Linked DNA regions of Mastigocladopsis repens PCC 10914. The protein of the gene in region 2 interacts with the protein of the main gene of each other region in a pairwise test. Links are inferred from orthologs where the notes say so. Each region holds a gene or a part of one and is shown on either strand. Other genes may lie near its edges.

The links. The genes of interacting proteins can lie anywhere in the genome.
Region 1: the proteins of leuS (region 2) and ligA interact in binary tests that used the Escherichia coli proteins (3 or more experiments, as listed by UniProt). The link is inferred for Mastigocladopsis repens PCC 10914 from one-to-one orthologs.

What each region holds. Positions count from the first base shown.
Region 1 is NZ_JH992901.1:5,308,145-5,312,615, reverse strand. Bases 835-3,737 are described here. They hold ligA (NAD-dependent DNA ligase LigA), read left to right. Parts: upstream 835-1,205; coding sequence 1,206-3,269; downstream 3,270-3,737. Other genes in these bases: MAS10914_RS0125555 (prolyl oligopeptidase family serine peptidase), read right to left, coding at 3,609-3,737; MAS10914_RS0125565 (glutamate--cysteine ligase GCS2), read left to right, coding at 835-844. In the rest of the region: more of MAS10914_RS0125565, read left to right, coding at 1-834; more of MAS10914_RS0125555, read right to left, coding at 3,738-4,471. UniProt on the Escherichia coli protein: DNA ligase that catalyzes the formation of phosphodiester linkages between 5'-phosphoryl and 3'-hydroxyl groups in double-stranded DNA using NAD as a coenzyme and as the energy source for the reaction.
Region 2 is NZ_JH992901.1:2,260,210-2,264,870, reverse strand. Bases 1,065-4,157 are described here. They hold leuS (leucine--tRNA ligase), read left to right. Parts: upstream 1,065-1,367; coding sequence 1,368-3,947; downstream 3,948-4,157. Other genes in these bases: MAS10914_RS0112185 (hypothetical protein), read right to left, coding at 4,157-4,157; lipB (lipoyl(octanoyl) transferase LipB), read left to right, coding at 1,065-1,267. Also shown: hpf (ribosome hibernation-promoting factor, HPF/YfiA family), read right to left, coding at 1-29; more of lipB, read left to right, coding at 599-1,064; more of MAS10914_RS0112185, read right to left, coding at 4,158-4,661.

The DNA.
Region 1 (4,471 bases), 3.0 Mb from region 2 along the record:
TATACACCCTGATATTCAAAGCACTATTGCTGAATTATCAGAAAGCTTTCATCTGCTATGTGAGATTGCTGCACAATTTGGTTTTTCGCCGATTTTAGTCAGTTTTAATCCGTACCGTACTGTTTATCAGCCTGAACCACCATTAAATGATTATGAAATAAAACAATTACAGGCTTATCCTGAAGAGCAAACTGCCAACATTCACATGGTGACATATGGACCAGATTTAAATATTTCAGTCGCTGATTTACCTATTGAAAGTGTGATTGATATTGGCAGAAAGCTAACTTATTACAGTCCATACATCGTTCCTTTCAGTTATAGCTCTCCCTTTTATAAGGGGAAGTTGTGGCAAGGACTGTCAGTGCGAACGTTTGTTAGAACAGGAAAAAGACCAGCGACGCTGGTTTTTGTGGAGAAACAAGAACAACTGATTAAAAGCGTCCCTTCATTGACGAAAATAGCACGTCTCCCAGCGGAAGTAGGTCGCATCGAATTTAAAGCATTTGATAGTTGTGATGATTTTTCTATCTATGCTGCTTTGTTAAGCTTATTGAAAGGTCTTGTTTTAGACCAAACCCTTATGGGTAGAGCAACGATACCCGACGCAGCTTTGCACCAAGTTTCGGCACAAGAAGGGTTTGACAACGAAGAGATTTTTGCGATCGCCTCACAGGTTTTGCAAGCTGCTGAAGTTGCGCTTGTAGACGATCCAGACGTTCATTTGTTAACACCACTCAAAGTTCTTCTCCAAAAGCGAAGAACTCCAGCGCATCAACTGATTGAGGTTTTCAACAGGGTAGGTGTGATAGAACAGGTCCTCAGACAGACTTACAAAAACTAGGGGGGGTAAGGGTGTAAGGGTGTGAGGAACAGTGAACAGTGAACAGTGAACAGTGAAGAACTGATAACTGATAACTGGTAACTGATGTGTGAGGGGGAGAAGAAAATAAACTTATATGTAGTAAGGACAAGAGTCCTTGTTTTCGCCCAAGAGGACTCTTGTCCTCACTACCCCACAAGAATTCTATTGATAGAAGGTGCTTCCGCTAGGAAGTAGAAGACAGAGCTAGTTTAATTTGATTAAGCTATTAGCTATTAGCAATTCAGCTGTCGGCTTTTTGGGTGTTGGGGTTAATTGCCAACTTAACTTAATCCCCTAAAAAGGCAAACGGCTGACAGCTAGTCGCTATTGATTGATGGAGATGGATGTGGTGCAAGCGACAAATACAGAAGCCAAACAGCGTGTTCAAGAACTGCGACAACTACTACAAAAAGCTAGTTACGCCTACTACGTCCTCGATTCTCCCATCATGGAGGACGCAGTCTATGACCAGCTGTATCGAGAATTGCAACAGATGGAAAATCAATATCCAGAATTGCTGACACCTGATAGCCCCACTCAAAGGGTGGGAGAGAAACCAGCAACCCAGTTTATCTCGGTACGCCATAATATTCCGCTCTATAGTTTAGAAAATGCGTTTAACATCGACGAATTAAAGGCATGGGAAGGGCGCTGGCGGCGACAAGCACCTAACGTAGGAGAGGTGGAGTATGTGTGCGAGCTGAAAATTGATGGTTCTGCCTTAGCGTTGACATATGAAAACGGTATTCTCACCAGAGGTGCAACCAGGGGTGATGGGGTTACGGGTGAAGACATCACCCAGAATGTGCGGACAATTCGCTCAATTCCTTTGCGGTTAAATGTAGAAGGTGTAGAGAGGTTGTATGCAACCTCTCTACAGAGGATAGAGGTGCGGGGTGAGGCGTTTTTGCCCTTGGAAGTGTTTAAACAAATTAATGAGGAAAGGCAAAAAGCAGGTGAAGTAGTCTTTGCTAATCCTCGAAACGCAGCTGCAGGTACCCTAAGACAACTAAATTCCCGAATTGTCGCCAAACGGCGGTTAGATTTCTTTGCCTACACGCTGCACATTCCTGGTAGAGATGATGCCAGTATTGCTAACACACAGTGGGAAGCCCTGAAATTACTACAACAGATGGGGTTTCGCGTCAACCCTAACCACAAATTGTGTTTCTCTCTACAAGAAGTTGCAGAGTATTACAAATACTGGGACACCCAAAGGTTGAATTTGCCCTACATGACAGATGGGGTGGTGGTAAAACTGAATTCTTTTAAGCTTCAGGAACAGCTGGGGTTTACGCAAAAGTTCCCCCGTTGGGCAGTAGCGCTGAAATATGCAGCAGAAGAAGCACCCACCCGCGTGGAAAATATTGCTGTGAACGTAGGACGAACGGGGGCGCTGACTCCGCTTGCTCAAATGCGCCCTGTGCAACTGGCAGGGACAACGGTTTCCCGTGCTACCCTACATAATGCTGACCGCGTTGCTCAATTAGATATCCGCATTGGCGATACAGTTATTGTTCGCAAAGCTGGGGAAATTATTCCGGAAGTGGTGCAAGTCCTTCAAGAACTCCGTCCTGATGATGCTCAACCCTTTGTTATGCCTTCCCATTGTCCGGTTTGCTCAAGTGCAGTGGTTAGGGAGATGGGAGAGGCGGTGACTCGCTGCGTCAATGCTTCCTGTCCTGCTATCCTCAAGGGGGCGATCGAGCATTGGGTCAGTCGCGATGCTTTGGATATCAGAGGTCTGGGCGAAAAGCTGGTGCATCAACTGGTCGATAGAGAAGTGGTGCATTCTGTTGCCGATTTATACGACTTGACAGAAGACAAGTTGTGTGAATTAGAACGAATGGGGAAAAAGTCGGCACAGAAGTTGGTGGAAGCTACAGCCCAATCAAAAAACCAACCTTGGTCGCGGGTATTGTATGGTTTAGGCATTCGTCACGTTGGTAGCGTCAATGCTCAATTGTTGAGTGAGAAGTTTCCTACGGTGGAACAGTTAGCTGAAGCGTCACAAGCAGATATTGAAACTGTTCATGGTATCGGTGAGGAAATTGCCCAGTCTGTACACCAGTGGTTTCGCATCAGTGCGAATCAAACTTTGATTTCTCGTTTGAAAGATGCTGGGTTGCAATTTGCTAGCGCAATGGAAGCAACAGCAGTGAGTCATAGTCATCAAAAGTTGGCAGGTAAAACTTTTGTGCTGACTGGTACGCTTCCTACGTTGAAGCGGGATGAAGCAAAGGCGTTGATTCAACAGGCTGGTGGTAAAGTGACGGATTCTGTGAGTAAGAAAACAGATTATCTGGTTATAGGAGAAGATGCTGGTTCTAAGTTGGCAAAGGCGCAAGAGTTGGGAATTCCTCAGTTGAGTGAAGGGGAGTTGTTGGAGATGTTGCAGGATTAAACCGCACCCTTCAGGGTGACCAAGAAAGGGGTATAGGGGAAAACAAAGGGTTTAGGGGGATAGGGGTGTAGGGGTGTAAGTGAAAACAAAGGGTTTAGGGGGATAGGGGTGTAGGGGTATAAGTGAAAAGAAAAATAATTTACGTAGATTCGTTTGTTTCCTTCTTCCCCCCTACACAGTTATCAGTTATCAGTAAACAGTTATCAGTTTTTTTTGTCCACTGTTTCACTGGTCACTGTTCACTGTTCACTGTTCACTGTTCACTGTTAACCCTGACACCCTTACCCCCCTATTCTTCCCCCCTACACCCGCAAGGGAGCGCATTGACGGCATCAGATGCTAATAATTAAGTGCAACATCTAGCGTACGCACCAAAAAAGCCCAAATATCTGCTGTTTCCTCAATCCTTTTAGCTGTGGGTTTGCCAGCACCGTGTCCCGCCTTTGTCTCAATTCTAATGAGCACTGGCGCATCACCAGTGTGAGCAGCTTGCAAAGCCGCAGCAAATTTGAAACTATGTGCGGGAACAACGCGATCATCATGATCAGCTGTGGTGATCATTGTTGCTGGGTATGCTGTACCCGGTTTAAGGTTATGCAGTGGCGAATAAGCATAAAGTGCTTTGAAATCTTCTTGGTTGTCCGGTGAGCCATATTCAGAAGTCCATGCCCAGCCAATGGTAAATTTCTGGAAGCGCAACATATCCATGACCCCCACAGATGGTAAAGCAGCACCAAATAAATCGGGACGCTGAGTTATGCAAGCACCTACCAGTAGTCCACCGTTGCTTCCACCACCAATTGCTAACTTGGCTGGCTTTGTGTAACCGTTGGCAATCAGCCATTCAGCAGCAGCGATGAAGTCATCAAACACATTCTGCTTTTTCAACTTCATTCCCGCCTGATGCCATTCTTCCCCATACTCACCACCACCACGTATGTTGGGCATAGCATAAACACCACCCATTTCCATCCATACCAAACTACTGACAGAAAAGGTAGGGGTTAGAGAGATATTAAAACCACCATAACCATAGAGGTAAGTGGGGTTATTTCCATCTAATTTAATTCCCTTTTTGTATGTGATAAACATTGGCACTTTTGTGCCATCTTTGCTTTTATAAAAAACTTGTTTTGTCTCGTAATTATTTGGGTTAAAATCAACTTTTGGCTGACGAAAAACTGTGCTCTTTCCACTTACCA
Region 2 (4,661 bases):
ATATTTTTGCCGTGGATGACAAGCTTCATGTAAACTCTCCCGCTCAATGTATGTGAATTTGAGTTGTGATGACAAGGAATTGCGGTAAGGTCTATCGCTGCCGCCAGAACCAATCTTAAACGGATTTAGACTTACTGCTGGTATGACGTCTACCCTAAGCCCACCGAAACTGAATTTTTGCGCGTTTAGCCTGTATTTACCTACGACGAACCCCTGCTGTGATTCCAATTGCTTTTCAAGCAATTGGATGTCCACGCAGACATCGTAAGTTATCTCCTTGGTGGAGGCTTAATCGTTTTTCCTAAAATACACAAGTCTTTTTGCAATTCTTATCTTGTATTTTATGTCAACCATTGTTTAGGCGTCATCAGCCAGTGTATTCGTTTCTCGTTGTTTGGCATGACGGCTTTTGCAGAGAATTCCTCCCAACACCATTGAGGTTATATATATTCAAAACTAGCACCTTGTATTTTGGAAAACCAATTCCCTTGACTTTCCTTTAAAATCCTTTGCATAGCTTGACATTTTTTGACTCCTATTGGTCATATGAGATACATTTTCCTCTCTCTTGCAGTTGAGTTTTTCCTTTATCCGTAGTATGTCTTTACATCAGCGCCGATGTTTGTTACATAACCTAGAATTGAAACCATACACAGATGCGCTTATGTGGCAGCGCACTCTCCTAGGCGATCGCATCAACGACCCTAGCCTAGAGGACATACTGATATTGTTAGAACATCCGCCTGTCTACACTTTGGGACAAGGAGCAAGTTCAGAATTTCTGAAATTTGACCATACTAACTCCATCTATGAAGTACATCGAGTTGAACGAGGCGGGGAAGTCACATACCATTGTCCTGGTCAACTGGTTGGGTATCCAATTTTAAATTTGCAACGTTACCGTAAAGACCTCCACTGGTACTTGCGTCAATTAGAAGAAGTATTAATTCGTACACTAAAAGCTTACGGATTACAGGGAGAACGCAACCCTGGTTTCACGGGTGTTTGGTTAGAAGGGCGTAAAGTCGCTGCGATCGGGATTAAAGTCAGCCGTTGGATTACCATGCACGGCTTTGCATTAAATGTCTGTCCTGACATGATAGGATTTGAGCGTATTGTACCCTGTGGTATTACTGATAAGCCTGTAGGCAGTTTAGCTCAATGGATTCCTGACATCACTTGCTTAGAAGTACGCTCTCATGTAGCACAGTGCTTTGCAGAAGTTTTTGATGTCGAACTGGTAACTGATGGTGCTGTTAATAGTTGACAAGCACAAGAGAGTGGCATTTCAGGCGTCAGGGTAACTCTAGAGTGTGCCACAATAGCGAAACAGAAGTAACTACTAAATCTAGTTAGGAGTTCTCATTGTGGAGTCCCGATACAACCCAGCAGCAATTGAGGAAAAATGGCAAAAAACATGGACTGAACAAGGCCTAGATAAAACTGTTACAGATAGCAGTCAGCCAAAATACTACGCCTTGTCCATGTTCCCCTATCCTTCGGGCAGCCTGCACATGGGTCACGTCCGTAATTATACGATTACTGATGTGATTGCCCGCCTCAAACGGATGCAAGGGTATCGGGTACTGCATCCTATGGGTTGGGATGCCTTTGGCTTACCGGCAGAAAACGCCGCAATTGACCGAGGCGTTCCGCCATCGAAGTGGACTTATGAAAATATCGCCCAGATGCGGCAGCAATTAAAGCGTCTTGGCTTTTCTATCGATTGGGATTGCGAAGTTGCCACGTGTTCGCCAGACTATTACAAGTGGACGCAGTGGATTTTCTTACAGTTTTTTAAAGCGGGGTTAGCTTACCAAAGAGAAGCTGCTGTGAACTGGGACCCTGTTGACCAAACTGTCGTGGCAAATGAGCAAGTTGATAGCGAAGGACGTTCTTGGCGCAGTGGTGCTAAAGTTGAACGTAAACTCCTGCGGCAGTGGTTCTTTAAAATTACCGACTATGCCGAAGAATTATTGAATGACCTCGACAAGTTAACAGGTTGGCCTGAACGCGTCAAGTTGATGCAGGCAAACTGGATTGGTAAATCAACAGGGGCGTACTTGGAATTCCCTGTTGTTGGGATGGAAGAAAAAATTGGCGTGTACACCACTCGCCCAGATACGGTTTATGGCGTTAGCTACGTCGTGTTAGCGCCAGAACATCCCTTGACAAAGCGCGTCACGACACCAGAACGGGAAGCAGCGGTGGAAGCTTTTATTCAAGAGGTTTCCAATCAAAGCGAGTTGGAACGTACCGCTGAAGATAAACCCAAACGTGGTATCCCGACTGGCGGTAAGGCAATTAACCCGTTTACTGGAGAAGAAATTCCCATCTGGATTGCTGATTACGTCCTGTATGAATACGGTACGGGTGCGGTGATGGGGGTTCCGGCACATGACGCACGGGATTTTAAGTTTGCCAAGGAACAGAATCTGCCTATTAAAGTCGTGATTGTGCCACCCGATAATGTAGAGAAGTTGCATGCAACTTCTCTACAACAGGCATACACAGAACCGGGAATTGTGATGAATTCCGGTCAATTCGATGGAATGGCTTCCACAGATGCCAAGCAAGCCATAGTAGAATATGCTGAAAAACAAGGTTTTGGTAAAGCGCGGGTACAGTATCGCTTGCGGGATTGGTTGATTTCGCGGCAAAGATACTGGGGCGCGCCCATCCCAGTGATTCGCTGCCCTAACTGTGGCGTGGTGCCAGTTCCAGACGAAGATTTGCCTGTGCAGTTGCCCGAAAATGTCCAATTCAGCGGACGTGGACCTTCGCCTTTGGCTAAGTTGGAAAACTGGGTGAATGTTCCTTGCCCAACTTGCGGCACTGGGGCAAAGCGGGAAACCGATACGATGGACACCTTTATTGATTCCTCGTGGTATTTCTTGCGCTTTACCGATGCTAAGAATGAGCAACAAGTTTTTAACCCTGCGAAAACAAATGACTGGATGCCAGTGGATCAGTACGTGGGTGGGATTGAACACGCGATTTTACACTTGTTGTATTCCCGGTTCTTTACTAAGGTACTGCGCGATCGCGGTTTGTTAAATTTTGACGAACCTTTCCAACGCCTGTTGACTCAGGGAATGGTGCAGGGTTTAACTTATATGAATCCTAACAAGTCTGGAAAAGATAAATGGATTCCTTCCTATCTCGTCACCAATCCAGATGAGCCTCGCGATCCGCAAACAGGTGAAGTGTTGCAACGCCTTTACGCTACCATGTCTAAGTCTAAGGGCAACGGTGTCGCGCCAGAAGATGTGATTAAGAAATACGGTGTAGACACTGCCCGGATGTTCATCCTGTTCAAAGCGCCGCCAGAAAAAGACCTCGAATGGGATGAGGCTGACGTAGAAGGGCAATTCCGCTTCTTAAACCGCGTTTGGCGATTGGTGACAGATTTCGCTGCCCAGCCAAGAGTAGCCCGCAATCAGCAAGGACAACTGAATAAAGCGCAAAAAGACTTGCGTCGGGCGGTTCATATTGCTATCAAAGAAGTCACAGAAGACGTAGAAGGCGAATATCAATTCAACACGGCTGTGTCTGAATTGATGAAGTTGAGTAACGCCTTGGCTGAAGCTAGCTGCAAAGATTCAGCGATTTATGTAGAAGGCATTCGCACTTTGGTAGTGTTGCTGGCACCTTTGGCACCTCACATTGCTGAAGAATTGTGGCATCAATTGGGTAACAGCGAATCAGTCCACAAACAAGCTTGGCCTAAGTATAATGAATCTGCTTTGGTCGCTGATGAAATCACTTTGGTGATTCAAGTCAACGGCAAAAAACGTGCGGATCTTCAAGTGCCGGCACAAGCAGATAAAGCAGAGTTGGAAAGGTATGCCCGTGAGTCAGAAGTTGCCCAGCGCCACCTTGAAGGCAAGGAAATTAAAAAGGTGATTGTGGTTCCAGGGAAGTTAGTGAATTTTGTGGTTGGTTAAAGGGTTTTTTCTGACTGACAACATGAAGAAAAGGAAGAAGGTTCTTGTTGCCTTCTTCTTTTTGGTTGTTAATTCTTCCAATAGTATGATTAATGGATATTTAGAACCACAGATGCACACAGATGTAGGCGTAAGCCGTGCCGTAGGCTACACAGATTAAATTATCTGTGTGTATCTGTGTTCATCTGTGGTTTCATCAAGTCTTGCTCTCACCTTTGAAAGCCCTTAGCTGGCTGCTTTTGACTCTTTCCTTTGGGCTTTGATTTGCTAACTTCTACCATAGCTTCTTGGAATAAATTGTGCAGATGTATTGGCACGCTAGCAATATCTGGTAACTCTGGCTCTATAGATTTGTTGTATTCTTGCAAGAGTGTATCTAAGTCATTTTGAAGCTGAAATTCTGGACGTTGAAGAAACGTTTGCAGGACTTTTTCTAACTGTGTTGGATACTGTTGAGCTAACCGCTGCCAAATGAATGCATTAATACTTTTGTCTTCAAGATAGAAACGAATAACTTTTTCAGCACCTTCTACACTTTGCCAATCTTCTGCTTCTAAAATTGCTTTTACTTTACTATATGTTGGGAGAAACATTTGTCCCCAACGAGGGTGGGATAGAGTTGTTACCTGTTCGGCTTTTTTGAGTTCAGCAGGCAAATCAACTTTTGGCGTTACCATTTTGCTGGTGCCATTTTTATTGTTAAATATTTGCGAA